Regions from separate parts of the Massilia sp. CFBP9026 genome, predicted to be linked through region 1. Evidence: predicted binding sites of a transcription regulator. Region 1 holds the regulator's gene; each other region holds the start of a gene.

Evidence for each region. The regulator sigma-54, encoded in region 1, starts transcription at its own class of promoters, with help from an activator protein. The targets are predictions, from matches to a motif close to TGGCANGNAANCTGCTTT.
Region 2: the regulator sigma-54 is predicted to act here: its motif matches at 1,815-1,832, upstream of SOM28_RS19600 (CmpA/NrtA family ABC transporter substrate-binding protein).
Region 3: the regulator sigma-54 is predicted to act here: its motif matches at 3,050-3,067, upstream of SOM28_RS05865 (pilin).
Region 4: the regulator sigma-54 is predicted to act here: its motif matches at 4,467-4,484, upstream of SOM28_RS20805 (transglutaminase family protein).

The regions. Positions count from the first base shown of each region.
Region 1 covers NZ_JAXCWH010000012.1:19,275-27,236, forward strand. The annotation lists gene SOM28_RS23415 (enoyl-CoA hydratase/isomerase family protein) at 1-616, opposite strand, end outside; gene hpf (ribosome hibernation-promoting factor, HPF/YfiA family) at 742-1,101, opposite strand; gene SOM28_RS23425 (RNA polymerase factor sigma-54) at 1,177-2,655, opposite strand; gene lptB (LPS export ABC transporter ATP-binding protein) at 2,667-3,419, opposite strand; gene lptA (lipopolysaccharide transport periplasmic protein LptA) at 3,431-3,979, opposite strand; gene lptC (LPS export ABC transporter periplasmic protein LptC) at 4,021-4,629, opposite strand; gene SOM28_RS23445 (KdsC family phosphatase) at 4,641-5,192, opposite strand; gene SOM28_RS23450 (KpsF/GutQ family sugar-phosphate isomerase) at 5,192-6,214, opposite strand; gene SOM28_RS23455 (monovalent cation:proton antiporter family protein) at 6,347-7,962, shown strand, end outside.
Region 2 covers NZ_JAXCWH010000008.1:86,451-94,412, forward strand. The annotation lists gene ntrB (nitrate ABC transporter permease) at 1-353, opposite strand, end outside; gene SOM28_RS19600 (CmpA/NrtA family ABC transporter substrate-binding protein) at 393-1,562, opposite strand; gene SOM28_RS19605 (hypothetical protein) at 2,356-2,550, shown strand; gene SOM28_RS19610 (hypothetical protein) at 2,634-2,960, shown strand; gene SOM28_RS19615 (ABC transporter ATP-binding protein) at 3,074-3,808, shown strand; gene SOM28_RS19620 (ABC transporter permease) at 3,805-5,241, shown strand; gene SOM28_RS19625 (DUF3526 domain-containing protein) at 5,238-6,596, shown strand; gene SOM28_RS19630 (methyl-accepting chemotaxis protein) at 6,781-7,962, opposite strand, start outside.
Region 3 covers NZ_JAXCWH010000002.1:383,733-391,694, reverse strand. The annotation lists gene SOM28_RS05880 (DUF2889 domain-containing protein) at 134-697, shown strand; gene sucC (ADP-forming succinate--CoA ligase subunit beta) at 766-1,935, shown strand; gene sucD (succinate--CoA ligase subunit alpha) at 1,954-2,835, shown strand; gene SOM28_RS05865 (pilin) at 3,140-3,610, shown strand; gene SOM28_RS05860 (S9 family peptidase) at 3,677-5,746, opposite strand; gene SOM28_RS05855 (fasciclin domain-containing protein) at 5,887-6,342, opposite strand; gene SOM28_RS05850 (MerR family transcriptional regulator) at 6,615-7,577, shown strand; gene SOM28_RS05845 (VOC family protein) at 7,605-7,962, opposite strand, start outside.
Region 4 covers NZ_JAXCWH010000009.1:57,133-65,094, forward strand. The annotation lists gene SOM28_RS20785 (FAD-binding oxidoreductase) at 1-557, shown strand, start outside; gene SOM28_RS20790 (zinc-binding metallopeptidase family protein) at 758-1,876, shown strand; gene SOM28_RS20795 (alpha-E domain-containing protein) at 1,953-2,978, opposite strand; gene SOM28_RS20800 (circularly permuted type 2 ATP-grasp protein) at 2,980-4,392, opposite strand; gene SOM28_RS20805 (transglutaminase family protein) at 4,556-7,915, shown strand; gene SOM28_RS20810 (circularly permuted type 2 ATP-grasp protein) at 7,950-7,962, shown strand, end outside.

The DNA of each region.
Region 1 (7,962 bases):
TCGACGCGATCAATGCCTTCAGGTCAGGCAACTCGGCGCTTGGCACGAACACGTCGGCCAGGCCGATATACAGCGCGTCGGCGGCGCCGATCGTCAGTCCGGTCAGGCCCAGGTAGTTGCCCAGCTGTCTCGGCGCATGCGACAGGAAGTGGCTGCCGCCGACGTCGGGGAACAGGCCGATGTTCACCTCGGGCATGGCCATCCTGGTACGCTCGGTCACGATGCGCAGCCCGCAATCCGGGCCGCCCTGGGCGATGCCCATGCCGCCGCCCATCACGACGCCATCCATGATGGCGATATAGGGCTTCGGATAGAAATGGATCAGGTGGTTCAGCGCGTATTCTTCGGTGAAGAAATCCTCGAGCAGCGCGCTGCCGCCCATCGGCGACGCATGGCCGACCTCATGGAAGAAGCGGATGTCGCCGCCCGCGCACAAGGCCTTCTCGCTGCTGCTGGTCAGTACGACCGCCTCGACCTGCCCGTCATGCTCCCAGGCGCGCAGCACGTCGGTCAGCGCGCGCACCATCTCGAGCGACAGCGAATTGAGCGCCTTTGGGCGGTCCAGGGTGATGATGCCGGTGCGGTTGGCGATGCGGGTCAGGACGTGGTCGGTCATGGCGTGATCCGTAATGGAAAGACATGCATTTTACCGAACACATAGATGCGCGTAGTACCGGGGAGGCTGGATGCAAAAAGGGCGTCCCCTCAGACGCCCTTAGCTAGTGTGAGCCCTGCGCCTGATCAGGCGACAGCAGCGTCTTCGCCGTCGATTTCCGGCATGCGTTTGATCGAAGTACGGCTATGGTCTTTCAGTTGCTGCTTGTGTTTGAGGATCTGTCGGTCCAGCTTATCCATCAGCGTATCGATCGCGGCGTACAGGTCTTGTGCAACGCTTGCCACGTGCAGGGTCTTTCCCGACACCTGGACGTTGATCTCTGCTTTCTGCCTTTTTTCTTTTTCAGTGAGGTTGTCGACGGCCAGGAAGACGTGGGTGTCGATCACCTGGTCGAAATGGCGAATGATGCGCTCGAGCTTATTCTGAACGTATTCACGGATGGCGGGGGTTACTTCGAGATGATGGCCACTGATTGTGAGGTTCATACACACTCCTTTGAAAATGTTGCACCGTGTGGACCGCACCAACGCGACAAGGCACGACGGGTGTGGACGGCGCAGTTACAAGGACTTGCGGAGGCTTACAGGGGGTATCTTGAGGGCTTCACGGTATTTTGCAACCGTGCGGCGCGCGATGACCATGCCTTGTTCCCCGAGCATCTCCGCGATCTTGCTATCGGATAAAGGGTTCCTAGGGTCTTCTGCTCCTGTCAATTGTGCGATGAGCGCACGGATTGCCGTCGAGGATGCTTCGCCTCCCGCCTCGGTGGCAACGTGGCTGCCGAAGAAATACTTCAACTCAAACATGCCGTGCGGGGTCAGCATGTATTTCTGGGTTGTGACACGAGAAATTGTGCTCTCGTGTAGGCCTAGTGTATCAGCTATCTCACGTAAAACAAGGGGCCGCATGGCAACCGCGCCATGGGAGAAAAAATTGCGCTGGCGCTCGACGATGGCCTCCGCCACACGCAGGATGGTGTCGAAACGCTGGCGCATATTCTTGATGAGCCACTTCGCTTCCTGCATCTGCGCGCCCATCTGCGCCTCGCTCTTGCCCTGCTTGAGCAGGCTGGCGTACAGGCTGTTGACGCGCAGGCGCGGCATCACGTCGGGGTTCAGGGTGACCGCCCAGCCGCTCTTGGAACGGCGCACGATCACGTCCGGCACCACATAGTCCGACACGTTCGAAGCGAACGCCGCGCCCGGGTGCGGATTGCATTGGCGCACCACGGCCTGCACCTCGCGCAAGTCTTCGTCGTCGCAGTCGAGCGCTTTTTTCAGCTTGCTGTATTCGCGCTGGGCGAACCAGCTCAGGTAACCCTCGACGATCTTGAGGGCCATGCGGCGCGTGACCATCGGCACACCCGGCATGCGCCGGATCTGCAGCGCCAGGCACTCGGCCGCGCTGCGCGCGCCGACGCCCACCGGGTCCATGCTCTGCACCAGCGCCAGCGCGCAGCGCAGCTCGTCGATCTCGATATCGAGCTCTTCGGGCAACCGCGCGTGGATCTCGTCGAGCGGTTCCTCGATGTAGCCGTTGTCGTCCAGCGCATCGATCACCAGCTCGGCCAGCGCACGGTCGCGCGCCGACAGGGTGGCTTCGCGCACCTGTTCCATCAGGTGTTCGCGCAGGGTGATGGCGCAGGCTTCCAGTTGCGGGCGGCCGTCCTCGTCCTCGCCGCCGCTGCCGGAAGACGGCGCACCGCCCTCGCTCCAGTCGGCATCAACGCGATCGTTGTCGGCGCCGCCCTCGAAACCTTCGCCATCCTGCGCCGGCGCACCCTCGCCCTCGGCCTGCTGGCCGGGCGCCGGCGGCGCTTCGCCGCTGGCGGGTGCATTGTTGATCGCGCCATCGGCCAGCAAACGCACCGACCGGTCGAGCGGATCGTCGAGCCGCTCGAGCAAGGGGTTATCGCCCAGTATCTGCTCGATCTCCTGGTGCAGCTCGAGCGTCGACAGTTGCAGCAACCGGATCGACTGCTGCAGTTGCGGCGTAAGCGCGAGGTGCTGCGAAGTGCGGAGTTGCAGGGACTGTTTCATCTAGGCGTCGCTCACATGCGGAAGTGTTCACCCAAGTACACGCGGCGCACCGACTCGTCCGCGATGATGTCGTCAGGGCGGCCGGAGGCAAGCACCGCGCCCTGGTTGATGATGTAGGCGCGGTCGCAGATGCCAAGCGTCTCGCGCACGTTGTGGTCGGTGATCAGGACACCGATCTGGCGCTCCTTCAGGAAGCGCACGATGCGCTGGATCTCGATCACGGCGATCGGGTCGACGCCGGCGAACGGTTCGTCGAGCAGCACGAAGCGCGGATTGGTCGCCAGCGCGCGCGCGATCTCCACGCGGCGGCGTTCGCCTCCCGACAGCGACAGCGCCGGATTCTCGCGCAGCTTCTCGATCTGCAGGTCGGCCAGCAGGGTGTCGAGGCGCTCGTTGATCTGGTCTTTCGACAGCGGCTTGCCGTTGTCCTTCTGCAGCTCGAGCACGGCGCGGATGTTCTCTTCGACCGTCAGCTTGCGGAATACCGAGGCCTCCTGCGGCAGGTAGGACAGGCCCAATACGGCGCGGCGGTGGATCGGCAGGCTGGTGATGTCGGTGCCGTTGATGTCGATCGAGCCGGCGTCCGACGGCACCAGGCCGACGATCATGTAGAACGAGGTCGTCTTGCCGGCGCCGTTCGGGCCCAGCAAGCCGACCACTTCACCGCATTCGACCTGCAGCGACACGTCGCGCACCACCAGGCGCTTGCCATAGCTTTTCTGCAGGCCCTTGACGACCAGGGTGCTGCAATCGCCCAGCTCCATCGGGATTGCCGTCATTGCGCTCCTCCGGCTGGGGTGCGCTTGGGCGAGAGGATCAGGGTGCCGCGACCGCCGCCAACCTTGCTCTGGCCGCTGACGTCGTTGCGCACGGTGGCCACTTCCTTGCGGCTGTCATACGAGATGAAAGGGCCGGTGACCTGGTTGCTCAGTTGATCGTTTTCCAGTTCCTTGATCAGGGCATTCGAGTACAGGCGCACCAGCTCGGCGCGCTCGTCGTACTCGATGCGCTCGGCCTGGCCCTCGACCCACAGGTTGGGACCGCCGTCGCGCTTCTGGCGGAACGTGGTGAGCTTGCCGTTGTTGGCGGTGAGCGTTACCGTCATATAGCCTTCGGGCGTTTCCCTGACCACGGCGCGGTCGGCCTTGAGCAACAGCGTACCGCGGGTAAGGATCACGTTACCAGTAAGGGTACGCACGCCGTTGACCCCGTCGAGATCGGCGGAATCGTATTCGACCTGCGCGGGCTTGAGCGAGTCGGCACGTTCGGCGGCTGCCGTCAGCGACAGCAGGGAAAGGAGTACGGCGGCAAATAATTTTTTCATGATAGGGAATGCTGGTCCTGGGTTATCACACGGTGCAGGGCTTACTGGCGCGGGCGTGGCGGATAGATTATCTGGCCTCGGCTGGACATGTGCACTTGCTGGGTGGCGTTGTTGGCGACCATGCCGGTGCCTTTCACGCTCGATGCCCCAAGCTGCAGGTCAACCGGGAGGTCGGTCTTGACGATCTCTTCGTCGGGTAGCACGGTCAGCGCCTGGCTACGCAAGTGCAAGGACTCGCTCTGCGCGGTCTTCGGGCGCTGCAGGTCGACGTCGCCCATCAGTTCGACCCGGTGCTCTTCGTGGAACACCTGGGCGTTCCTGGCGACCACCGTCATTGGCGGGCGGCCCGGCTCGACGCCGCGCAGCAGCGGCTGGTCGACATGCGAGACGTCGCCGCGCGGGATGTGGGCCAGGTGCTTGCCCGACAATACATAGCTCGGCTGGCCATTCTCGGTCATGCGCACGAACGAGAAATTCTCGACGATGTAGTCCGGTTCGTCCGGCGGCCCGCCCAGCTGGGCGTCGATGTCGGAGGCCTGCATCAGTTGCAGCAGCCAGAAGCTGCCGAAGGCGAAGAAGACGCCGATCACGATCATCGCCAGGAGATTCCAGCGATGCGCGGTACGCTTGTTTTGGACGATGGTGGCCATGGTGCGTGACCTCAGGCGAAGTACGGCGCGAGCGCCTGGTCATAGGTGCCCTGGGCGCGCATCACGAGATCGCACACCTCGCGCACCGCGCCGCGGCCGCCGCCATTCTTGGTGACGTAGTGCGCGCGGTGCTGCACCTCTGGATGGCCGGACGGCACCGCGACGGCGAAGCCGACGCGCGCGAACAGCGGCAGGTCGATCACGTCGTCGCCGATGTAGCCGCACTGCTCGGCGGTGAAGCCGGTGGCCTCGAGCAGCTTGGCGAAGCCGATGCGCTTGTCGTGGATGCCCTGGTGGACGTGCGAGATGCCCAGATCGGCCGCGCGCTTGACGACGATCGGCGACAGGCGCGCGCTGATGATCGCGGTCTGCACGCCGGTCTTGTTCAACAGCTGGATGCCCAGGCCGTCGAGCACGTTGAAGGTCTTGGTGACTTCGCCGTCGGGACCATAGGTCAGGCTGCCGTCGGTCAGCACGCCGTCGACGTCGAAGATCATGACCTTGATGCGGGCCGCGCGTTCCATATGGGCCAGCGGGGTAATGGCGGGAATGAATTCACTCATCAAATCACCTTGGCGCGGGTCAGGTCGTGGATGTGCAGCGCGCCGACCAGGCGGTCGTCTTCATCGACCACCAGCATCTGGTTGATGCGGAATTCTTCCATCACGGCGACGGCGTCGACCGCCAGCTGCTCGGGGCGCACGCGGCGCGGGTTGGCGTGCATCACGTCGCGGATCTGGATGTCCGAGAAGTCGTGCATGCGCTCGATCACGCGGCGCAAGTCGCCGTCGGTGAACACGCCGACCGGACGGCCTTCGGCGTCGACGATGGCGGTCATGCCGAGGCCCTTGCGGGTGACTTCGAGCAGCGCTTCGACCAGCGAAGTTTCGGGGCGCACGCTCGGCACCGCGTCGCCGCTGCGCATCACGTCGCGCACATGGGTCAGGAGGCGCCGGCCCAGCGCGCCGCCCGGATGCGACAGCGCGAAGTCTTGTTCACGGAAGCCGCGCGCGTCGAGCAGCGCCACGGCCAGCGCATCGCCCATGGCGAGGGTGACGGTGGTGCTGGTGGTCGGCGCCAGGTTGAGCGGGCAGGCTTCCTTGTCCACCGCGATGTTCAGGTGCACGTCGGCCAGCTTGGCCAGGCGCGAGGCTGGTTTACCGGTCATGGCGATCACGCGTGCGCCAAGACGCTTGACGGCCGGCAGGATGTCCAGGATCTCTGACGATTCGCCCGAATTGGAAATCGCGATCAAGACGTCATTTTTGGTGACCATGCCCAGGTCGCCGTGCGCGGCTTCGCCCGGGTGCATGAAGAAGGCCGGGGTGCCGGTGGACGCCAGGGTGGCGGCGATCTTGCGGCCGATGTGGCCCGACTTGCCCATCCCGGACACGACCACGCGGCCGTCGCAGGCCATGATCAGCTGCGCGGCGCTCACGAAACTGTCGTCGTCGCCCAGGCGCGCCTGCAGCGCGCGGATGGCGTCCGCTTCGATCGACAGCGTTTCGCGGCCCAGGTCCAGGACGCGCCGGGCCAGGGTTTCGTCAAAACTTTTCGGCATTATTTTTTCATCGGTTACACTCATTTTGGCAGTATAAACGAATTGGGAAAGCAAAAAACTTGCCAGTCGTAACAAACGATAACAAGCGACCGCCGCACCACACCTGGCTAGTGCCATAAGATCAACACTTTTGCTGTTTATCCCAGCTTCGCACCAATGCATTCCGGCCTCGAACTCACCCTCCTCCTTCTGGGCTGCGCCGTCCTGGGCGTGGTCGTCTTCCGTAGCCTGCAACTGCCGCCGATGCTCGGCTACCTCGCCGTCGGCGTCCTGATCGGCCCCCATGCCCTGGCCCTGGCCGAAGACAGTCCCACCACCCATGCGCTGGGCGAGTTCGGGGTGGTGTTCCTGATGTTCTCGATCGGCCTGGAGTTCTCGCTCGGGCAGCTGCGCTCGATGCGGCGCATCGTGTTCGGGCTGGGCCTGGCCCAGGTGGTGTCGACGATCGCGGCCGCCATGGGGATCGGACTGCTGGCAGCCTGGCTCCTGCCCGGCATTGCCCTCGGCTGGCAGGCCGCCTTCGCGCTGGGCGGCGCGCTGGCGATGTCCTCGACCGCCATCGTCGTCAAGCTGCTCACCGAGCGGCTCGAACTCGAAAGCGAGCATGGGCGGCGCACCGTCGGCATTTTGCTGTTCCAGGACCTGGCGGTGGTGCCGCTCTTGATCATGATTCCGGCGCTGGCGCGCGATCCGGAAGACCTGGCGATCACGCTCGGGGTGGAAGCGGTCAAGGCGGCGCTGGTGCTGGCCCTGCTGCTGTTCTTCGGCCAGAAGCTGATGGGACGCTGGTTCACGATCGTCGCCAAGCGCCGCTCGCAAGAGCTGTTCATGCTCAACCTGTTGCTGGTGACGCTGGGCGCGGCCTGGATCACCGAGCAGGCAGGCCTGTCGCTGGCCCTCGGCGCCTTCGTGGCCGGCATGCTGATCTCCGAGACACCTTACAAGTACCAGGTGGAAGAAGACATCAAGCCGTTCCGCGACGTGCTGCTCGGGCTGTTCTTCATCACGATCGGCATGCTGCTCGACCTGCGGATGGTGATCGAACACTGGTGGCTGGTGCTGCTCCTGCTTGCGCTGGTGGTGCTGCTAAAATTCGGCTTGATCGCCCTGCTCGCCCGCGCCTTCGGGGCGCCATCCGGCACGGCACTGCGCACCGGCCTGGCGCTGGCCCAGGCGGGCGAGTTCAGCTTCGTGCTGCTCAATCACGCCTCCAGCTCGAAGCTGGTGGATTCCTACGTGATGCAGCTGGTGCTGGCCTCGATGGTGCTGTCGATGCTCGTCGCGCCCTTCCTCATCGCCAGTATGGACCGTATCGTGCTGAAGTTGGCGGCCAACGAATGGATGACGCAGTCGCTGCAGCTGACCCAGCTGGCGACGCGCGCCATGAAGACGCAAGACCACGTGATCATCGCCGGCTTCGGGCGCAACGGCCAGAGCCTGGCGGCCCTGCTGAAAGAAGAATCGCTGCCGTGGCATGCGCTCGACCTCGATCCGGAGCGGGTACAAGAGGCGCAGTCGGCCGGCGCCGCGGTCTCGTATGGCGACGCGGCGCGGCGCGAGAGCCTGGTCGCGGCCGGCATCGGCCGCGCCAAGGCGCTGGTGATCACCTTCGCCGACACACACCACGCGCTAAAGGTGCTGCACTTGGTGCACGAGCTGGCGCCGGCGCTGCCGGTGATCGTGCGCAGCTACGACGATCGCGATACCGAGGTGCTCAAGGCGGCCGGCGCCACCGAGGTGGTGCCCGAGGCGCTGGAGAGCAGCCTGATGCT
Region 2 (7,962 bases), on a different contig from region 1:
TTGAGCGATGCCAGCACGTTCCAGCCGATGCCCTGGTCGTTCGGGCTGTTGTGATAGAAGGGATCGGCGAACAGCTTGAGCGCTTCCTGGAAAGTCACCAGCGGCGACGGGAAGGTCTCGTTGCGGGTCGCGATCAGCTGCCACACCAGCACCACGAAGGCGATGCCCACCACCGGCGGCAGAACCGCCTTTACCGCCCTGGCGAACGGCTGCGCGCCGCGCACGACGGGCGCCGGCTTGCGTGCAGGAGGCGTGGCACTGGCGGCAGGCGCCTCGACGGCAAGCGGCAACGTAACAACGGTCGCGCCGCCACCTGCAGGCGCATGGTGCTCGGATTTCAGGATAGCGTTCATGGCATTCCCCTATTCAGACAAGATGACAGCAAATGAAAATCAGACCCTGACCTTGAACGAGGCGGCGTAGGCTTTCGGGTCCTTGCCGTCCCATACGGTGCCGTCCATCAGCTTCGAGCTGCGCATCGGACTCGCAGGCACCGGCGCCTTGGCCAGCGTCGCCGCATCCTTGTACAGCGCGACCTGGTTGACCGCGCTCGCCACGGCCAGGTAATCGGGATCCTGCTTGAGCAGGCCCCAGCGGCGATGCTGGGTCATGAACCACATGCCGTCCGACAGATACGGGAAGTTGACCGCGCCGTCGTTGTAGAACTTCATGTAGTTCTGGTCGTCCCAGGTCTTGCCAAGGCCGTTCTGGTAGCGGCCCATGATGCGCTGGTCGATCGCGTCCTTGCTGGTGTTGACGTACGACTTGGCGGCGATGACCTCGGCCATCTTGTTCTTGTTGGCCATCGAGGCGTCGATCCAGCGGCCGGCCTCGATGATGGCGGCCATCATGGCGCGGCAGGTGTTGGGGTGCTTCTTCGCGAACTCCAGCGTCGAGCCCAGCACCTTCTCGGGATGGTCGCGCCAGATGTCCTGGGTCGTGATGGCGGTGATGCCGATGCCGTCCATGATGGCGCGGTGGCCCCACGGCTCACCGACGCAGAAGCCGTCCATATTCCCGACCCGCATATTGGCCACCATCTGCGGCGGCGGCACCGTGATGACCTTCGCTTCCTTCATTGGGTTGATGCCGTTGGCCGCCAGCCAGTAATACAGCCACATCGCGTGGGTGCCGGTCGGGAAGGTCTGGGCGAAGGTAAATTCGCGTTTTTCGGTGCGCATCACCTTGGCCAGCGACTGGCCATCCACGGCACCCTTGGTCGCCAGCTGCTTGGAGAGCGTGATCGCCTGGCCGTTATTGTTCAGGCCCATCAGCACCGCCATGTCCTTGCGCTGGCCGCCGATGCCCATCTGGACGCCGTACAGCAGCCCGTACAGTACATGGGCCGCATCCAGGTCGCCGTTGGCCAGCTTGTCGCGCACCCCGGCCCACGAGGCTTCCTTGCTCAGCACGAATTTCACGCCATACTTTTTGTCGAAGCCCAGCACCGAGGCCATCACCACCGACGCGCAATCGGTCAGTGGGATGAAGCCGATCTTGATCTCGGTCTTTTCCGGCTTGTCCGAACCCGCCGCCCACACGCCGCCCGTTGCCAGCCCCATCAAGCTTCCTCCCGCTACCAGACCTGCGCCATGAATGACCTTCCTGCGCGTGACGTCGACTTCGTCGACATCCGCCGCCGCTACGCTCTTCGCTTCAAGCTTCTGATTTTTCATCGCAATCCCAATGTAGTCAGGCAAAAAAAAAGACGCGTACCCGACATGAACGCATTCATGTTCCGGTAGACGTCGTTGTCTTGGTGGGCGCTGCCTTCGTTGGCGGCGCACGCAGCGCTCCATTGCGCTGATGATGATTACGCAATCTTCATGCCAGCGAGTACGCAGAGTGACGCGCCGTCATTTCGCACCGCCGGCGCACCGCGCGATGGCGGAAATGGCGCACTGCGATTGCGCAGCGCATCATTTTGGACGGGCTGTTGCGTCAACTCAGAGAACCTGCAAATACGCCCTTCTGCTACCGCATACGGCATGCTAGGATTGGTTGTTGCACTGAGAAAACATCCGTTGTCTCAATCGTGCGCCCCTTGTATATACCGGGCACACATGTAAAATAAATAACGTCCTGAACGCAGCCAGACTTGCAGGTCTTGCTCCCGTCCCGGATCCCGATTTCGAAGCTTTTGTACTGGCATCCGCATGTCACGCATCCACCGCCCGCCTCACTCCAGCCAGCGTCACCAGACCGACTTGGCGGGCCGGCGCAGTTGTCGGTAAATCCGCTTCCGCCGAGCGCGCACACGCGCCTGACCGGCGAACCATCTTCATATTTCGCCCGGCTCACGCCGGCCATTCATTGATTTGCCTGTCTCCATTCGAGACGGCGTTGGAGTTAACCATGAACACCGAACATACCGAACGCCACCATTCTTCGATCCATGCCGCCACCGCGGTCGACCGCAGCAACCCACGCGCGCCGAAGCGCGGCATCGCCAAGGACATCGTCTCCAGCGGCCGCCGCCTGCGCACCCGCATCGGCGTCATCGCCGCCGCCTGTATCGGCCTTACCGCGCTGCTGATCGCCTTCGAGTAAGTACACCGTGCCGCGTGCGGCCCGGTTGTCGGCTCGATGCCGGCTGGGCTATACTGCCCCGCATCATCGTCGATCGGGATCGCATGCAGTTCCAGGCCACACGTCAGCACGCACCTTATCGTGCAGCGAGCGCACCCCTGCGCCGGGTGCTGGCCTGCCTGTGCGCGCTGAGCCTTGCCCTGCAACTCGTGGGCGCCTCGTTCCACGATCATGACCTGTCCGAACAGCTGTCCGACTGCGTCAGCTGCCAGATCGCTTCCCATTCGACCGCCGACCTTCCAGCGGCATCGCCACAACTGCTGGCACTCTTCCTCGTCATCGCCTTCGTCCTTGCGCGCCTGCCGCGCCCCGCGCCGGTCGTCCTGCGCCGCTACCTGATTCCTTCCCGCCAGGCGCCTCCGCGCCACTGATCCGTCTTTGAATCCCTCGCAGGCCGCGTCAAACCGGCCTGCGGGCGCGCATGCGCGTTCGCGCACGGCGTGCGCCCACTGCTTCAGCTTCACCACAAAGGACCACGATGACCATGACTACCCCTGCCCTGGAAGCGAACGGCGTGACCGTCGCCTACCAGTCCACGCCCGTGCTCAACGAGCTGTCGCTGCGCGTCGCGCGCGGCGAGATCTACGCTCTCCTGGGCGGCAACGGCGCCGGCAAATCGACCACCATGAACACCTTCCTCGGCTTCACGGTTCCCCGCTCCGGCAGCGTGCGCGTATGCGGCATCGACGTCGCCGCCGATCCGCTGGCGGCGCGCGGCCAATTGGCCTATGTGCCCGAGAACGTCGCCCTGTACGAGCACCTGGACGCGCGCGAGAACATCGAATACTTCCTGCGCCTGGCCGGCAGCAGCTGGACCGACGCCACCATCGACGAGGCCCTGGACGCCGTGCGCCTGGATGCCTCGGCTTGGCGGCGCCGCCTGGGCGGCTACTCGAAAGGGATGCGCCAGAAGGTCGCGATCGCGCTGGCCGTGGCGCGCCAGGTGCCGGTGCTGCTGCTGGACGAACCCACCACCGGCCTCGATCCGCAAGCCACCAGCGAGTTCAACGCCCTGCTGCAAGACCTGCGTGCACGCGGCAGTGCGATCTTCATGGTCACCCACGATTTATTGGGCGCGGCCGAGGTGGCGGACCGCATCGGCTTTCTCGAGCGCGGCCATATCAGCCACGAAGTCACGGCCAGCGGAGACGAACGCTACGACGTGCGCGACCTGTACCGGAGATATGCGGGAACCAGCCAGACAAAGGATGCGGCATGAGCGCCACCCTGATGCAGGCGCTGCCCGCCATCGCCCGCAGCGAATGGCGCGCCATGCTGCGCAACCAGGTCGCGGTGGCCGCCGGCATCCTGATGCTGGCGCTGACCTTGGCCGCGATCCTGGTCAGCCATGAACGTGTCGACGCCGTGAACGCCGAGCGCGCGCGCTTTCAGGGCACGGCCGACGAACAGTGGAATAGCCAACCCGACCGTCACCCGCACCGCGTGGTGCACTACGGGCATTACGTGTTCCGTCCATTGAGCCCCCTCGCCTTCTTCGACTTCGGCGTCGATCCCTTCACCGGCAACACGCTGTTCCTCGAGGGCCACCGCCAGAACAGCGCCAACTTCAGCGACGCCGGCCAGTCCTCGGTGCTGCTGCGCTTCGGCCAGCTCACGCCGGCCTTTGTGCTGCAGGTACTCACGCCCTTGCTGATCGTGTTCCTGGCCTTCGGCAGCGTGGCGCGCGAACGCGAGCGCGGCCAGTTGCGCCTGCAGATCGTGCAGGGCATCCCCGGCGCGACGCTATTGCTCGGCAAGCTGGCCGCGCATGCCGGTGTGGCGCTGCTGCTCGGCGCGCCCGCCTTCGCCGCACTGGTCGCGATCGCCCTGCTGCATCCGGCAGTGGCGCCGCAGGCGCTGACGATGCTGCTCGGGTATGCGCTCTATCTGCTGCTGTGGGTGGTGGTGGCGGTGCTGGTGTCGAGCAGCCTGCCGCGTGCGCGCGACGCCTTGCTGGCCCTGGTGGCCGGCTGGATCGTCACCGCGATCCTGCTGCCGCGCGTGATGCCCGACTTCGCCGCCGACGATGTCGGCCGGCCGAGTCGCATCGAGACCGAAGTCGCCATCCAAGAGCGCCTGGCGGCGATCGGCGACAGCCACAATCCCGACGATCCCTATTTCAATGCCTTCCGCGCGCGCACGCTGGAGAAATACGGCGTGCAGCGGGTCGAAGACCTGCCGGTGAACTACGGCGGCCTGCTGATGGCCGAAGGCGAACGCATGACGAGCGAACTGTTCGACGAGTTCATGCGCGCCGACTTCGCGCGCCAGCGCCAGGAGAACGCCATCGTGCACTCGGCCAGCCTGTTCAGCCCCGTGATCGCGCTGCGCCGCATGTCGACCGCGCTGGCTGGCACCAATCTCGACAGCCATGCGCGCTTCCTGGTCGAGGGAGAAAAATACCGCTACGCCTTCGTCCAGTCGCTCAACGGCCTGCACGCCAACGTCGTTTCGCCGCAAGGCGCCGGCGACGAACGCATCGACAAGCATCACTGGGACGACACGCCGCGCTTCGGCTATCCACCCGTACCCTTTGCCGAGGTGGCGGCGCGCCACGCCTGGCCCGCCTTCGCCGTGCTGGGCGGCTGGCTGCTGGCCCTGTTCGGCGCCGCTTACCCGATCGCGAAACGCCTCGAAAGGAAGGCCAAATGAACACGCTGAAATTTGAACTGCGCCAGGTGGCGCATTCCAGGCTGGCGGTCGGCGCCATCGTGCTGCTGGCGCTCTTGTGCGCGTTGTCGGTCTGGACCGGCCTGCAGGCCGTGGGCCAGCAGCGCGCGGCGCTCGAGCGCATCGCGGCCAGCCATGCGCAGGACTACGCAGCCATCGCCGCCAAGCAGCTCAAGGGTGGCGCGGCCGAAGCCGGCTCGGTCGGCTACTACCTGCCACACCTGACGGTGAACCCGCCATCGCCGCTGGCCTTCGTGGCCATCGGCCAGCGCGACCTGCAGCCGCAGGCCTTGCGCGTGCGCCTGCTCGGCCTGCACTCGCAGCTGTATGAATCCGAGGCCATCAACCCCGAGCTGGCCATGCCGGGCCGCTTCGACTTCGCCTTCGTGCTGGTCTTCCTGGCGCCGCTGTTCGTCATCGCGCTGATGCACGACCTGGTGTCGAGCGAGCGCGAAGCAGGCCGCCTGCGGCTGCTGGCGTCGCTTCCTGCCGCCGCCGCCAACACCTGGCGCCGCCGGGTCGGCTTGCGCTATGGCCTGGTGTGGCTGGCCACCCTGCTGCCGCTGGCCTGTGGCGCGCTGACGGCCGGCGCCGGGTTGGCGGGCTTCGCGGCGATCGCGCTGGTGGCCACGCTCTATCTCGCCTTCTGGTTTGGCCTGGCGAGCTGGGTAGCGGCGCGCGCTCGCACCTCGAGTAGCGCCGCCGCGATCCTGCTGGCCTGCCTGGTCGGCCTGACGATGATCCTGCCGACGCTGGCCGACGCCGCGATCGCGCGCCTGTCGCCGGTCTCCAAGGGCGTCGAGCTGGCGCTGGCGCAGCGCCAGGCCGTGCACTCGGGCTGGGACATCCCGAAGCCGGAGACATTCGAAAAATTCTTCCGCACCCACCCCGAGTGGAAGGACACGCCGCCGGTCGAAGGACGCTTTCACTGGAAATGGTATTACGCGATGCACCAGGCCGGCGACGATGCGGTGGCCGCCGACGTCGCCCAATACCGCGCCAGCATGCAGGCGAGGGAAAGCTGGACGGCGCGCGTCGGCCTGCTGCTGGCGTCGGTGAACGTGCAGGTGCTGCTGCATCGCCTGGCCGATACCGACCTGTTGGCGCAGCTGGCGTACCAGGATCGCATCGCGGCGTATCACACGCAGCTGCGGCGCTTTTTCTATCCGTATCTGTTCGAGGAGCGGGCGATGACGCAGGACGATCTGGCGCAGTTGCCACGGTATGAGCATGTGGCGGTGTCCGGTCGCCTGCCGGTGGGCCAGCTGCTGGCGCTGGCGGTGCTGGCGTTCGCATTGCTTGCGATCGGTTTACGCAAGCTGCGCGCCCCACGCTAACGCCATTTTTTCGTTACCCCCAAAACATCGTCCCCGCGAAGGCGGGGACCCAAGTTTCTCCGCATGCCACTTAAGCAAATCCAGGTGGCTGCGCATACTAACTTGGGTCCCCGCCTGCGCGGGGACGACGTGGTATGGCTAACTAAATGTTGGAGGCCGCGAACTAGCTAGCCTCCTCACCCCATCAGAACTCTTCCCAACCGTCTCCCACGTCCGCTGTTTCGGTCTTCTTCGGCTTCGCAGCGGCGGTCGGTGCGGCTTCCGCCTTTGGCTTGGTCGATGCTGCGGCCTTGGCCGGCTTGGCGGCCGCCTTCACCGGCGCCTTCGCCACCACCGCCGGCAAGGTCGTGGTCACGCGCGGCGCCGCAGCGCTGGCGCGGCTGGTGACGGCATTGGTCAGCTTGAACGCGCCCACGGTATGCGCCAGCGCGGTCGCTTCTTCCTGCAGCGAGGCCGCCGCAGCCGACGCCTCTTCCACCAGCGCCGCATTCTGCGTGGTCACCTGGTCCATCTGGGCCACGGCGCCGTTGATCTGTTCGATGCCGGCGGTCTGTTCCTGGCTGGCGGCGGTGATCTCGGACATGATGTCGGTCACGCGGTTCACGCTCTGCACGATTTCCTGCATCGTGGCGCCGGCGCGTTCGACCAGCTCGGAGCCGTGGTGCACCTTGTCCACCGAGTCGTCGATCAAGAGCTTGATTTCCTTGGCCGCTGCCGCAGAACGTTGCGCCAGGCTGCGCACTTCGCCTGCCACGACCGCGAAACCGCGGCCCTGCTCACCGGCGCGCGCCGCTTCGACTGCCGCGTTCAGCGCCAGGATATTGGTCTGGAAGGCGATGCCGTCGATGACGGCGATGATGTCCACGATGCGGGTCGACGAGGCGTTGATCGCGCCCATCGTCTGCACCACCTGCTCGACCACCGCGCCGCCCTTGCCCGCCACTTCCGAGGCCGAGGTGGCCAAGGCGTTCGCCTGGCGTGCGTTATCGGCGTTCTGCTTGACGGTCGAGGTCAGCTCTTCCATCGACGAAGCGGTTTCCTCCAGCGAACCGGCCTGCTGCTCGGTGCGCGAGGACAGGTCCAGGTTGCCGGCGGCGATCTGGCTCGAGGCGGTGGCGATGTTGTCGGTGCCGGTGCGGACCTGGCTCACGATCTTCACCAGCGAATCGTTCATCTCTTTCAGCGCCTTGAGCAGGCGGCCGGTCTCGTCGTTCGAGGTCACTTCGATGGTCTGGGTCAGGTCGCCCTTGGCCACGGCGCCGGCGATCGCGACCGCCTGCTCCAGCGGACGCACGATGGCGCGCACCAGCACCCAGCCGACGAAGGCGGCCATGATCAGGCCGAACACCAGGCCGGCCAGGCAGAC
Region 3 (7,962 bases), on a different contig from region 1:
GCTGTGGACGCTGTGCTAAACTTTGCGGGTTTAAGCAGCGCCGCATGAGCGGTTGTTGTCGCAGAAGCTGCGGCAACGTGCAAGTAGCACACCGGCTGCATCACTAACCGCCGTCTCGACGGCACTGGTATTTATGCCTTTGTCACCTCCCGTATCGCGCTCGCTCCGGCATACGCGCGCCATCACAGTCGAAGCGTTCGCGCGCGACGATGGCTTGTGGGACCTCGATGCCAGCATCCGCGATGTGAAAACGCGTACTGTCGCGCTTGCTTCCGGCGAACGGCCCGGCGGCACGCCGGTGCACGACCTCAAGCTGCGTGTAACCATTGACCGCGACCTCAACATCGTCGATGCCGAAGCCGCATCCGATGCCGTCCCGTATCCGGGCTACTGCGATACCATCGGCCCTGCCTACAAGAAGTTGATCGGGCTCTCGCTCGTGAACCATTTCCGGTTGCATCTGAAAGACCGCCTATCCGGCGTACTCGGCTGCACCCATTTGACCGAATTGGCCCAGGTGCTGCCGACCGCAGCCTTGCAAGCCTTTGCTGACGACAATGTCGACGCCCCAGGTGGGCTCGGCGGCTCGTCAACCGACCGTCCATTTGAGCTCGACCGTTGCCATGCCCTGCGCAGCGACGGCCCTGCCGTGGCCAAATACTACCCACGCTGGTCGATCAAGGCCGTCTCGGGTTAGCGTTCGTCGTTTTTACTTTTGTAGTTCAACCGTATTTCTAATTCAGTAATAGAAGAAGGGAAGCCAGCATGAAGATCCATGAGTACCAGGGCAAAGAGATCCTCCGAAAATTCGGGGTGACCGTTCCGCGCGGCATTCCGTGCATGTCGGTCGAAGACGCTGTCAAAGCCGCTGAAGAGCTGGGCGGTCCGGTCTGGGTCGTCAAGGCACAGATCCACGCTGGCGGCCGCGGCAAAGGCGGTGGCGTCAAGGTCGCCAAGTCGATCGAGCAAGTCAAGGAATACTCCGAGCAGATCATGGGCATGCAGCTGATCACTCATCAGACCAGCCCTGAAGGCCAGAAAGTGCGTCGCCTGATGATCGAAGAAGGCGCCGACATCAAACAAGAGCTGTACGTGTCGCTAGTCACCGACCGCGTCACCCAGAAAGTCGTGCTGATGGCCTCGTCGGAAGGCGGCATGGACATCGAAGAAGTCGCGCACAGCAACCCAGAAAAAATCCACAATGTCGTGATCGACCCTAAAGTCGGCCTGACCGATGCGCAGGCTGACGATGTCGCCGCCAAGATCGGCGTGCCTGCTGGCTCGATCGCCGATGCCCGCGCCAACCTGCAAGGCCTGTACAAAGCCTACTGGGAAACCGACGCATCGCTGGCCGAGATCAACCCACTGATCGTCACCGGCAGCGGCAAGATCATCGCCCTGGACGCGAAGTTCAACTTCGACGCCAACGCCCTGTATCGCCGTCCAGAAATCGTCGCCTACCGCGACCTGGACGAAGAAGATCCAGCTGAAGTCGAAGCATCGAAATTCGACCTGGCCTACATCTCGCTCGACGGCAATATCGGCTGCCTGGTGAACGGCGCCGGCCTGGCCATGGCGACCATGGACACCATCAAGCTGTTCGGCGGCGAGCCGGCCAACTTCCTGGACGTGGGCGGTGGCGCTACGGCCGAGAAAGTGACCGAAGCCTTCAAGATCATGCTGAAGAACCCTGACCTGAAAGCTATCCTGGTCAACATCTTCGGCGGCATCATGCGTTGCGACGTCATTGCCGAAGGCGTGATAGCTGCTTCGAAAGCCGTGTCGCTGCAAGTGCCACTGGTCGTGCGCATGAAGGGCACCAACGAAGATCTGGGCAAGAAGATGCTGGCTGAATCGGGCCTGCCGATCATCGCCGCAGACACGATGGAAGACGCAGCGAAGTCGGTCGTTGCCGCCGCCGCTGGTAAAGCCTAATTCGCTAAGGAAATAAAAATGTCGATTCTGATCAACAAAGATACCAAAGTAGTCACCCAGGGCATCACCGGCAAGACCGGCCAGTTCCACACCCGTATGTGCCGCGACTACGCGAACGGCAAGGAAGCCTTCGTTGCTGGCGTGAACCCGAAGAAAGCCGGCGAAGATTTCGAAGGCATTCCAATTTTCGCTAACGTTGCTGAAGCCAAGAAAGAAACCGGCGCCAACGTGTCGGTGATCTATGTCCCACCAGCAGGTGCAGCAGCTGCCATCTGGGAAGCCGTCGAAGCCGAGCTGGACCTGGCAATTTGCATCACCGAAGGCATCCCTGTCCGCGACATGATGGAAATCAAGGATCGCATGGCCAAAGCTGGTTCCAAGACCCTGCTGCTGGGTCCGAACTGCCCAGGCCTGATCACCCCTGACGAAATCAAGATCGGCATCATGCCAGGTCACATCCACCGCAAGGGCCGTATCGGCGTCGTGTCGCGTTCGGGCACCCTGACCTATGAAGCAGTCGGCCAGCTGACCGCACTGGGCCTGGGCCAATCGTCGGCAGTCGGCATTGGCGGCGACCCGATCAATGGTCTGAAGCACATCGACGTCATGAAGATGTTCAATGACGATCCTGACACCGACGCGGTCATCATGATCGGCGAAATCGGCGGCCCGGACGAAGCCAATGCGGCTTACTGGATCAAGGACAACATGAAGAAGCCAGTCGTCGGCTTCATCGCTGGCGTCACCGCGCCTCCAGGCAAGCGCATGGGCCACGCCGGCGCGCTGATCTCGGGCGGCGCAGACACTGCGCAAGCCAAGCTGGAAATCATGGAAGCCTGCGGCATCACCGTCACCAAGAACCCGTCGGAAATGGCGCGTCTGCTGAAGGCAATGCTGTAATCCTGACGATCTCTTGATCGACAGCTAAGACGGGGAGCTTCGGCTCCCCGTTTGTATTTATGAGTCTATTTTTCGTCGACAAACTTCGTCGCCTGACAAAAATTGCCGTGTGGCACTGACAAATTTTGTCACCCGAGGCGCCAAATTTTGTCGCGGCACAGGGTTTTCTTATCTCAGGATTAATAAAATCGACCGTTTCTTGCTGCTTTCGGGCTGGCACGCCGCTTGCATATAGGAAAGCGTAGCAGCTGAGCAGCACAAGACACGTAGTCCTAACTTTTGAAATACCACCCTGGAGAGAAAAATGAACTTCAAGCAAATGCAAACCAAAAAAGCCGAAGGCGGCTTCACCCTGATCGAACTGATGATCGTTGTCGCGATTATCGGTATCCTGGCCGCCGTCGCGATTCCCGCATATCAGGACTACGTGGCCAAGGCGAAGTTCTCTTCTGCGCTGGCTGAAGTGTCGCCTGCCAAGACTGGCTTTGAAGTTGCGTTGAACGACGGTTTGACGCCGGTGATCCCTGAAGCTGGTACGGCTGTTGGCGAAGGCGAAGCCGCCATTGGCGTCCAAGCCACTAACGGTAACTCGACGATTGAAGTGACCACTGCCACGGCTGCTGGCGTTATCACTGCAACGATCGTTGGCGGTTCCGGGGCAGTCGCCGGCGAGACCATCACGCTGACTCGCGATGAGACCACGGGCCAATGGACTTGCGCAACCACTGTTGCGCAGAACCTGGTTGGGCCAACCAGCACCTGCACTGGTGTTTAATCGAAAAGCGAAGTTCTCTACCTAGCCAAAAAGCCCGCTTCGCAGCGGGCTTTTTGCTTTCCGGCCTTACTTCGCAGCAGGCTGTGTCTTCAGATACTGATCCAGCCACCCCACCACGTTGTGATGCCACTGCACCGAGTTCGCCGGCTTGAGCACCCAGTGGTTTTCGTCCGGGAACACCAGCAACTTGCTCTCGACACCCATGCGCTGCAGCGCGGTAAAGGTGCCCAGCGCCTGCGCGGTAGGAATCCGGAAGTCCAGATCACCCTGGATCACCAGCATCGGCGTCTTCCACTTGTTCACGTGATGAACCGGATTGAAGCGCTCATGGTTCTCCGGCACCTTGAAGTAAGGCCCGCCGCTCTCCCAATCGGTAAACCACTGCTCTTCGGTCGAGTACGCCATCCCGCGCGTATCGAACACGCCGTCGTGATTCACGATGCACTTGAACTCATCCGACCAGTTGCCCGCGATCCAGTTCATCATATAGCCGCCGTACGACGCCCCCAGCGCGCAATCGCGTGAGCGATCGAGCCACGAGAATTTCTGCACCGCCGCGTCATAGCCCTTCTGCAGGTCGACCAGCGGCTTGCCGCCCCAGTCGTTGCTGATGGAATCAGTGAACTTCTGGCCATAGCCGGTCGAGCCGTGAAAGTCGATGAACACGGCCGCGTAACCCGCGCCCGCATACACCTGCGGATTCCAGCGATAGCTCCAGCTGTTGCCGAAGCTGCCCTGCGGACCGCCGTGGACGATGAAGGCGACCGGATACTTCTGGCCCGGCTGCGCATTCCACGGCTTCATCACGTAGCCATACACGGTCTCGCCATTGGCGCCGGCAAACGAGAACTGTTCCGACTCGCCAAAGCGCACGTCCTTCAATCGTTCCGTGTTCACATCGGTCAGCTGCTTCGGCTTGCCGCCCAGTTTCATCGAGAACAGTTGCGCGCCCGACTGCAGGTTGGCGTGGGTATAGACCAGCGTATCGCGCCGCAGGTCATAGGCGCCGACCGCGCCCTTGTCGGTCAGCGGCGTCACCTTGCCGCTGGCGACGTCGATCGAGAACAGGCGGTGCTGGCCGATGTCTTCGGCATCGACGATCAGCGCCTTGCCGTCCGCGCGCCACACCAGGCTGCCGGCCGAGCGGTCCCAGTCGGCCGCCAGCTTGCGCTTCTCGCCGCTGGCCACGTCCATCAGCATGACCTGATAACGGTCGGCCTCGAAGCCGGGACGCGCCATCGCGAGATACGCTAGGGTGCGGCCATCCGGCGAGAAGGTGCCCTTGGTATCCCATGCCGGATTGTCCTGGGTCAGGTTGCGCGGCGCCGCGCCGCCCGTGGCCGGCACGCTGTACAGGTTGAAATTGGTCGACCAGGCTTCGGTCTTGCCGGCGATGCGCGCCGAGAACACGATGGTCTTGCCGTCCGGGCTGAAACGGTATTCCTCGCGGTCGCCGAAAGGCTTCGACGGCACGTCGCCGTCGAGCGAGCCGGACAGGCTGACAGGCTCGCCGCCGACCTTGCCATCCGCACCCAGCGGCGCCGAGAACAGCACCGCATTGCGGTGGTCGCCCCAGGTATCCCAGTGACGCACGAACAGGCGGTCATAGACCTTGCCGGTGGCCTTGTCCTTCTCTTTGGCATCCAGGCGCGACTTCGTGCAGGCCAGGTCGGCGCAGTCGCGGAACACGGCCAGGCTGAAGGCCAGGCGGTCGCCGCTCGGGGCGAGGCGGAAGTTGTCGACGTCCAGCGGCAGGTTCGTCACCTGCACCGGCTCGCCGCCGGCCACCGGCTGGCGCCATACCTGCGACGAGCCCGAGCGCGCCGACAGGAAGTAGACGGCGTCGCCCGACGGCGACCATTCCGGATCGCTGCTGCTGGACGCATGCTGGCTCAGGCGTTGCGGCGCCGGCTTGGCGGCGCGCAGGTCGACCATCCACAGTTGGGTATTGCCGCGGTTGTTCTCCATGTCCGTGCTGCGCACGGTATAGATCACGCGCGTGGCGTCCGGCGACACGGCCGGGCTGCCGACCCGTTCCATATTGACCAGGTCTTCCACGGTAAAGCCGCGCGGCGCGGCCGTCGCGGTGGTCGCGGCCAGCAGGGCCGCTACCATCGTCAGCAAACGAAATTTCATTCCATCCTCGTCGATCAGTGCCGCAGCCGGGTGCCGCAGGCAAGCCGGCAATTTACCACGATGTCATCAGGCATGAAGCCGACATATTCCTACCGCCGGAAATGAACGGGATGGGAACTATCTCGACGAGGAGGCCAGGTTTACTTCGGCATGATGACCGTATCGATCACATGGATCACACCATTATCGGCTGCGATGTCGGTCTTGGTGACGGTGGCCTTGTCGACCATGACCTTGCCGCCCGCAACTTTTACTGCGAACGCGCTACCCTCGACGGTCTTGACGTCGCCAGGCTTGACGTCGGCAGCCATGACTTTTCCCGGCACAACGTGATAGGTCAGTATCTTGGACAGTGCTGCCTTGTCTTTCAGCAGGGCGTCCAGCTTGGCTTTCGGGATTTTTGCAAAGGCGGCGTCAGTCGGGGCAAAAACAGTGAATGGGCCCGGACCCTTCAGGGTATCGGTCAGGCCGGCAGCTTGTACCGCAGTGACCAGGGTATTGAAGGTGCCGGCCGATTTCGCGGTATCCACGATGTCCGCCGCCTGGACGGAGGTGAAGGCGAACGCGAGGGGCAAAGCAATCAAGATCTTTTTCATATTGGCTCCAGAAGTTGGGTTGAATAGGTTCGCAATGAACCGACCTGAAGCCAATTTACGTGGATTTAGTATCGTAGTCTAATGTGTGAATCGAATCTGTCCTATAAAATGGGTTCAAACCTTGTTCATTTGATGTGAGCTCCAGGCAGGGGAGCACTCGTGCGCGAGCAACTGGTCGGACTGCCGCGTACTGTTGAACACGTAACCGTCATTTTCTCCAGTGTATGACAGCATTCGTTGTCAATATCTGGTTCAATTTGGGACACTTAATCATGGATTCATTCAAAACGGGACAAGAGCGGATCATGTACCGCACTGGCGCAGCGGCACGGTTAGCCGGCTTGCCAGTTGAAACACTCCGCGTATGGGAGCGCCGCTACAGTCTGTCGGATGCCCAGCGCTCCGAGCGTGGCCAGCGCCTCTACTCGGCCGAACAGGTCGCGCGCCTCGGCCTGCTCAAGCAGCTGGTAGACCAGGGGCACTCGATCGGTGTCCTTGCTGGCCTGAGCCGTGATCAGTTGCAATCGATGCTGGGCCTGGATGGACAGGCACGGGCCATCCAGGCAGCGCCGGTGCGTGTGCTGCTGGTGGGCGCCATGCTGGCGCGGCGCGTCGCCGCCATGGGGCAGAGCGCCCTCGGCCTGGATGTACGCGGCAACGCCGCGGGCCTTGCAATGGCGGAAGAGTTACCACGTGACGCAGGCGCCGACGTACTGGTGATCGAGCAATCCGAACTCGATGAACGCGTGATGCCGGCTATTGCCGCCGCGCGTGAGGCGAGCGGCGTTGCTGCGGTCGTCGTGCTGTACCGCTTCTGCTCGAGCGCCACGATCCGCACCCTGCGTGCGCAAGGCTGCCTGGTCGCGCGTATTCCGGCCGACCTGAACGAACTGGCGCTGCTATGCCAGTCCGCCCTGACCGGCCATCGCCCGCCGCTACAGGAGCCGGTGGCCGCCGCCGTCGCCCCGCCGCGTTTTGCCGACGAAGACCTGGCCAATATCGCGGCCGCTGGTAACCGCCTGACCTGCGAATGCCCGCGCCACTTGACCGAATTGCTGATGATGGTGGGTAGCTTCGAGCGCTACAGCCAGCATTGCGCGTCGCGCAATCCGGAAGACGCTGCCCTGCACGCCGAACTTGCGCTGGCTTCGGGCCGCGCGCGGGTCGTGCTGGAAGCGGCGATGGAACGCCTGGCTCTCCAGGAAGGATTGCCGCTGCCAAAAGGCTGGGCCTGAAAGACCAGCGAGGTCGAACGCGCCGGCTCAGCTCAGGTTGATCTGCCAGGACACGCCAAAGCGGTCGTTCAGCCAGCCGAACTTGCGGCTGAATCCATAATTATCCGCCGGCATCAGCAGCTTGCCGCCGTCCGCCAGCCGGGCGAAGGCGGTGTCGAACTCGGCCTCGTCCACGCACTCGACGAATAGCGACACCGACGGCGTAAAAGTGAACGCGTGCCTGGCCGGGCTGTCGATGCAGATCACATGCTGGCCGGCGAGGGTGAAATCGGCCCGCTTGACGGTTCCTTCGGGCCCCATCTCGCCGCTTTTATAGTGCTCGATCTGCTTGACTTCGGAACAGGCGAACAGCGAGACATAGAAGCGCATCGCTTCCTCGGCCGCA
Region 4 (7,962 bases), on a different contig from region 1:
GCATCGCGCGCATGGCCAAGCTGGGCGAACCGCTGGGCATGCATGTCGGCCCCATGCCCTATGCGGCCTGGCAGCAGATCTTCGATCCGATGCTCACGCCAGGCGCGCGCAACTACTGGAAATCGCATAATTTCGCGCAACTGAGCGACGGGGCCATCGATGTCGTCATGCGCTATGCCGGCAACCTGCCCACCTCGCAGTGCGAAATCTTTCTTGGTCTGTTGGGCGGCCAGGCCGGGGCGCCGCCGCCGCAGGCGACCGCCTATCCGCACCGCGACGCGCTGTACGTGATGAACGTGCACACGCGCTGGGACGATCCGGCCGACGACGAACGTTGCATTGCCTGGGCACGCGATTTCTTTGCGGATGCCACGCCGTATGCGAGCGGCGGCGTCTATGTCAACTTCATGCCGCAGGACGAAGGCGAGCGTACGTCCGATGCGTATGGCGCCAACTATGCGCGCCTGGCGCAGATCAAGGCGACCTACGACCCGGACAATCTGTTCCGTACCAATCAGAATATTCGGCCGGCGTCCGCTGCAGCTGCGGCCGGCTGACCCGCTGCGGCTTCGCTGGCGCCGCAGAAACGGCGCCAGCGGCCGGAACTCGCCATCGTTGTGTCCGCACTGCTCATTGCAGCAAGCTCGTCGCACGCGCGCACGATATGCGGCGTTGTCTGACACGTGCCTGCCGGGATCGGTTTTGCTGTTAGATTATTAATATCGAATACGCCCGTCAGCCCACTCTTATTTCTGCCATGAAAACCTTTCACTGCGACAAGTGCTCACAACAGATTTTTTTTGAAAACACCCTCTGCTTCAACTGCGACAGCACGCTCGGCTACCAGCCGGCCACGCGCAGCGTCAACAGCTTCGAGCAGACCGAGGAGGGCCTGTGGCGCAGCCTGAACCGCACCGACGCCGGCAAGGTCTATAAACAATGCAGCAACTATGTTCAGCACAATGTATGCAACTGGATGCTGCCTGCGGATGACCCTCACGATTTATGTGCCTCGTGCCAGCTGACCGTGATCATCCCGGCGCTGACCTCCGAAAAAAACCGCATCCTGTGGGCGCGTCTCGAAGCGGCCAAGCGCCGTCTGCTGTTTTCGCTGGCGACGCTGAACCTCACCCCGGCGTCGAAGGAAAACGAGCCGGAGACCGGCCTTGCATTCCAGTTCCTGGAAGACGGCGTGACGGACCAGTGCGTGATGACCGGCCATGCCGACGGCGTGATCACCCTGAACATCGCCGAAGCCGATCCGGCCGAGCGCGAACGCACGCGCGAGCAGATGCACGAGCGCTATCGCACGCTGCTGGGCCATTTCCGTCACGAAAGCGGCCATTACTATTTCGACCGCCTGGTGGCCAATAGCCCGTGGATCGACGAATACCGCTCCCTGTTCGGCGACGAGCGCCAGGATTACGGCGAGAGCCTGAAGCGTCACTATGAGAACGGGCCGGCCGACGACTGGGCGGAGCGCTTCGTGAGCAGCTATGCCAGCTCGCACCCATGGGAAGACTGGGCCGAGACCTGGGCCCACTACCTCCATATGATCGATACGCTGGAGACGGCGCACTCCTGCGGCCTGCAGCTCAAGCCGCGCAAGGCCGACGAGCCGGCGCTCGACGGCATCACCTTGCCGACCAGGACGGACGCGTTCGACGATACCCTGAGCGACTGGTTCGCGCTGACTTATGTGCTCAACAGCCTGAATCGCAGCATCGGGATGCCGGACTCCTATCCGTTCACGCTCAGCCCACCGGTACTGGAAAAGCTGCACTTCGTGCACCGCGTCGTGCGCGCCCAGATCAAGCAAGCGACGGCGCCGGTCAAGCCGGCCGCGACGCCGGCGCCTGCCACGCCGGGCGCCTGAGCCGACGCACCGTCATGAAGCCCGCACCGCCGTTTTCCTCAAAACGGTGCGGCGCGCGCCATGCCGGTGCATCCCGTCACGCCGTCTGGGTCTGGGTTTGCGTCATCCCGCCCAGGGTCTGCGTCTGGGATTGAGTCTGTCCTTCTTCGGAAGAAACCGGCTCGATCGGGATCAGGAAGTCGCGGCTGATGCCGTTGCCCAGTGCGTCGACCGACGCCAGGAAGCGGGTCAGGAAGGCGTGCAAGCCTTCTTCGAGGATGTCGCCGATCGGGGCCGACTGCAGCATGGCGTACAGTTCCATGGCCAGGCGCTCGGTATCGTGCGACTGCGCATTGCGCACGTCCTTCAGGTTGGCCACCACCGCGGCGATGCACGCCACCAGCGAGCGCGGCATTTTCTCTTGCAGGATCAATAGCTCGGCCACGCGCTTCGAGGTGATGGCGTCCCGATAGACCTTGCGGTAGGTCTCGAAGGCGGACACCGAGCGCAGCAGCGCCGCAAGCTGGTAGAACTCCGCCTGCGTCCCGGCCTGGACCGCATCGTGCGCTCCGAACCTGAACTTGACGTCGAGGATGCGCGCCGTGTTGTCGGCCCGTTCCAGGAAGGTGCCGAGGCGGATGAAGTTGAACGCCTCGTCCTGGAGCATGGTGCCCAGCGTGACGCCGCGCGACAGGTGCGAGCGGTACTTGACCCATTCCAGGAACTGGCCGGGATCGTGCTCGAAGGTGCGCTTGCCGAGATGCTGCTGCAGCATCAGCCAGGTCGTGTTCTCGGTTTCCCATACCTCGGTGGTCAGGGAGCCGCGCACGGCGCGCGCGTTCTCGCGGGATGCGCGCAGGCAGCTGGTGATCGAGGACGGGTTGTCCGGATCGCGGACCATGAAGTCGATCACGTTCGCTTGCGTCAGCGCGGGGTACTTGGCCTCGAACTGCGCCTCCAGCTCGGACACGCCCAGCATGCTGCGCCAGCCCTTTTGCTCGGCCTGCGCCGACTGCGGCATCAGCGAATACTGGACCCGGACATCGAGCATGCGGGCCGTGTTTTCGGCCCGCTCGGTGTAGCGGGCCATCCAGAACAAATGATCTGCGGTGCGGCTCAACATGCTAGTTCTCCAAAATCCAGGTGTCCTTGGTGCCGCCGCCCTGCGACGAATTGACCACCAGCGAACCTTCCTGCAGCGCCACCCGGGTCAGGCCGCCCGGCACCATCGACACGGTCTTGCCCGACAAGACGAAGGGACGCAGGTCGATGTGGCGCGGCGCGATGCCCGCTTCGACATAGGTCGGGCAAGCCGACAAGGCCAGCGTGGGCTGGGCGATATAGCCGTCCGGGTTGGCCACCAGGCGCTCGCGGAAGGCCTCGATCTCGGCGTGGGTCGAGGCCGGCCCGACCAGCATGCCGTAGCCGCCCGCGCCGTGCACTTCCTTGACCACCAGCTCGGGCAGCCGCGACAGGGTGTACGCGAGATCTTCTTTCTTCCGGCACTGGTAAGTCGGCACGTTGTTCAGGATCGGTTTTTCGCCCAGGTAGAACTCGATCATGTCCGGCACATAGGGATAGATCGACTTGTCGTCGGCCACCCCGGTACCGATGGCATTGGCCAGGCCGACCCGTCCGGCACGCACCGCGTCGAGCAGGCCCGGCACGCCCAGGGTGGACTCGGCGCGGAAAGCGCGTGGATCAAGGTAGTCGTCGTCGATGCGGCGATAGATGACGTCGACCTGCTTCGGCCCGCGCGTGGTGCGCATATAGACGGTGTCGTCGCTGACATACAGGTCTTGCCCCTGCACCAGCGCCACCCCCATCTGCTGGGCCAGGAAGGCGTGTTCGAAATAGGCAGAGTTATGCATGCCCGGCGTGAGCACGACCACGGTCGGATCGTCGAGGCCGTGCGGCGCCACGGTGCGCAGGTTATCGAGCAGCAGGTCGGGATAGTGCTCGACCGGCGCCACGCGGTTGCTCGCGAACAGCGCGGGGAACAGCCGCATCATCATCTTGCGGTTTTCCAGCATGTAGGACACGCCGGAAGGCACCCGCAGATTGTCTTCCAGGACGTAGAACTCGCCCTCGCCCGCGCGCACGATGTCGACCCCGGCGATATGGGCGTAGATATTCGAAGGCACCCTGACGCCCTTCATGGCGGGCCGGTACTGCGCATTGTTCAGGATCTGTTCGGGCGGGATGATGCCCGCCTGCAGGATATCCTGGTCATGGTAGACGTCGTGCAGGAAACGGTTCAGTGCGGTCACCCGCTGCACCAGGCCGGCCTGCAGCTTGGCCCACTCGGCGGCGTCGATCACGCGCGGGATGATGTCGAAGGGGATCAGCCGCTCCTTGCCGGCATTGTCGCCGTAGACGGCGAAGGTGATGCCCACCCGCTGGAAGGTCAGCTCGGCCTCGGCCCGCTTTTGCGCGATCAGTTGCGGCGACTGCAAGGCAAGCCAGCGCGCGAAGGCGTCGTAGTGAGGCCTTGCTGTTGCCGCAGAGGAATACATTTCATCGTAAAATTTCGGCATCGGATCCTCCAGTGGCATAGGTGCAATCAAGAAACGTGCCAGCTCGGCGGCGCCGCACCAGCGAATTATATTGCGGGTATGAATCATGCTTGTGCACAGTTGAAACAGGAATATATCGATGTGCTGGTATCGTTCGTGACCACCCCTATAAAGGCATTCCCGCATGGCTATCCGGATCGCGCTGCACCACAAGACCAGCTACCGTTATGACCGGCAAGTCGCCCTCTCGCCGCATGAGGTGCGCCTGCGTCCGGCCCCGCATGCGCGCACGCCGATCCTGTCGTATTCGCTGTCGGTGCTGCCACAAGAGCATTTCATCAACTGGCAGCAAGACCCATACGGCAATTACATCGGCCGTTTCGTGTTCCCGGAAAAAACGGACACACTCGAGTTCACGGTCGACCTGATTGCGGACATGACCGTCATCAATCCCTTCGATTTCTTCATCGAGAGCTATGCCGAGAATTTCCCCTTCGCCTATCCGGCGCAACTCAAGGCGGAGCTGAGCGCGTATGCCCAGGCCGAGCCGCCCGGTCCCCGCCTGCTGGCCTGGGTGGAGGCGGCGCGGCGCGAGCTGCTGGCGCAGCCGATGAATACCAACGACTTCCTGGTGGCGATCAACCAGCGCCTGCAGCGCGATATCGCCTACCTGTTGCGGATGGAGCCTGGCGTGCAGACGCCGGAAGACACACTGGAAAAGTGTTCCGGCTCATGCCGCGACACCGGCTGGCTGCTGGTGCAGATCCTGCGCGAAATGGGGCTGGCGGCGCGCTTCGTCTCGGGCTACCTGATCCAGCTGCGCGCCGACCAGGAAGCACTCGACGGTCCGAGCGGCCCCCTCGAAGACTTCACCGACCTGCATGCCTGGACCGAGGTGTACATTCCCGGCGCCGGCTGGATCGGACTCGATCCGACCTCGGGCATGCTGGCGGGCGAAGGCCATATCCCGCTGGCCTGCACCGCGCTACCCTCGTCGGCGGCGCCGGTGACGGGCTTCAGCGACCAGGCCGAGGTCACCTTCATCCACGAGATGACGGTCACCCGCATCCATGAAGACCCGCGCGTAAGCAAGCCGTACACGGAAACCGACTGGCAGGCCATCGACCGTCTCGGCCAGCAGGTCGATGCCGATCTGCTGGCCCAGGACGTGCGCCTGACCCAGGGCGGCGAGCCCACCTTCGTCTCGATCGACGATATGGACGGACCGGAATGGAATACCCTGGCACACGGCGACAAGAAGCGCGAACTGGCCGGCAATCTGATGCACCGGCTGAAAAACCACTTCGCGCCGGGCGGCATGCTGCACTATGGCCAGGGCAAATGGTATCCGGGCGAGCCGCTGCCGCGCTGGGCCCTGAATATCTTCTGGCGCGTCGACGGCCAGCCAATATGGCTCGATCCGTCCCTGTTCTCGGACGAATATATCGACGATGGCTATGGCAGCGAGGAAGCCGGCCACTTCATCGTCGAGCTGGTCAAGTCGCTCGGCCTGCCGGCGGGCAGCGCCATCGCGGCCTATGAAGACGTGCTGCTGCAGGCCCAGCGCGAGCAGGCGCTGCCGCGCAACCTCGATCCCTTGCAAGCCGACCTCAAGGCGCCGGAGGAACGGCGCCGGCTGGCGCGCCTGCTCGAGCGCGGCCTGGGCCAGGTGGCCGGCTATGTGCTGCCGCTGCAGGCGAAGGAATACGACCCGGCCGTCATGCTCGGCACCAGCTGGCGCACCTCGCCCTGGCCGCTGCGGCGCGAAAACCTGTACCTGCTCGAGGGCGATTCGCCGATCGGCCTGCGCCTGCCGCTGGCCACGCTGCCGTGGGTGCTGCCCGAAGAACGCGATCCCGGGTTCGATGTCGATCCGTTCGCGCCGCGCGCCGCCTTGCCGGCCGTGAAGAAGGACCGGCGCCCGGTGCTGGGTCTGGCCGCCGGCAAATCGGCGGACAAGGCCGCCAGGGCCGGCAAACCGGTTACGCCGGCCGCGCCAGCCGAACCGGCCGCGCGCGACGTGATCCACACCGCGCTGTGCGTCGAAGTGCGCGCCGGGCGCCTGTATGTGTTCATGCCGCCGCAAAAGCGCATCGAGGATTACCTGGCGCTGGTCAGTGCGGTCGAAACCACTGCCGCCAGGCTCAAGATGAAGCTGCGGATCGAAGGCTATGCACCGCCGCGCGACCCGCGCATCAAGTTGCTCAGCGTCACGCCCGACCCTGGCGTCATCGAAGTCAATATCCATCCGGCCGCCACCTGGAATGAGCTGGTGCACAACGTGACGACCCTGTACCAGGAAGCACGCCTGACGCGCCTGGGCACCGAGAAATTCATGCACGATGGCCGCCACACAGGCACCGGCGGCGGCAACCACGCCACCCTGGGCGGCGCCAGCGTCGACGACAGCCCGATGCTGCGCCGGCCCGACCTGCTCAAGAGCCTGATCACCTATTGGCAGGTGCATCCGGCCCTGTCCTACCTGTTCTCGGGCACCTTCATCGGGCCGACCAGCCAGGCGCCGCGGGTCGACGAGGCGCGCGACGACAATCTGTACGAGCTGGCGATCGCCTTCCAGCAAATGGACCAGGTGCTGCCCACCCTGCACCCGGGCGACAAGCCGTGGATGGTCGACCGCCTGCTGCGCAACCTGCTGGTCGACCTGACCGGCAATACGCACCGCGCCGAATTTTCGATCGACAAGCTGTATTCGCCGGACGGCCCGACCGGCCGCCTGGGTCTGGTCGAATTCCGCGCCTTCGAGATGCCGCCGCACGAACGCATGAGCCTGCTGCAGATGCTGTTGCTGCGCGCGCTGGTGGCGCGCTTCTGGAAACAGCCCTGCCAGGCCCGTCTGGTGCACTGGGGCACCGCCCTGCACGACCGCTGGATGCTGCCGCATTTCGTCGCCCAGGATATCCGCGACGTCGCGCGCGACCTGCGCGCGGCCGGCTATGCCTTCGAAGACCGCTGGTTCGATCCCTTCATCGAGTTCCGCTTCCCGCGCTTCGGCAGCGTCGTCTACGAGGGCGTCGAGATGGAGTTGCGCCAGGCGATCGAGCCGTGGAATGTGCTGGGCGAGGAAGTCTCGGCCGGCGGTACCGCGCGCTATGTCGATTCGTCGGTCGAGCGCATGCAGCTGAAGGTCACCGGCCTGACCGACGGCCGCCACGTGGTGGCCTGCAACGGCCGCATGCTGCCCTTGCAACCGACCGGCGTGCCCGGCGAGTACGTGGCCGGCGTGCGTTTCCGGGCCTGGAGCCCGTGGTCGGCGCTGCACCCCAGCATCAAGGTGCAGGCCCCGCTCGTCTTCGACCTGGTCGACACCTGGAATGGCCGCTCGATCGGCGGCTGCACCTATCATGTGGTGCATCCGGGCGGGCGCAACGAAACGGGCTCGCCGGTCAATGCCAACGCCGCCGAGGCGCGCCGGGTTGCGCGGTTCTGGCCGCATGGCCATACGCCGGGCCCGTTCACGGTACGCAAGGAAGAGCCCAATCCGGGCTTCCCGATGACGCTGGATTTGCGCTGGCAGCCGGTTTGACCTATTGTTTCGTACCAAACGTATTGCTGCCTTCATGTCCAACCAGT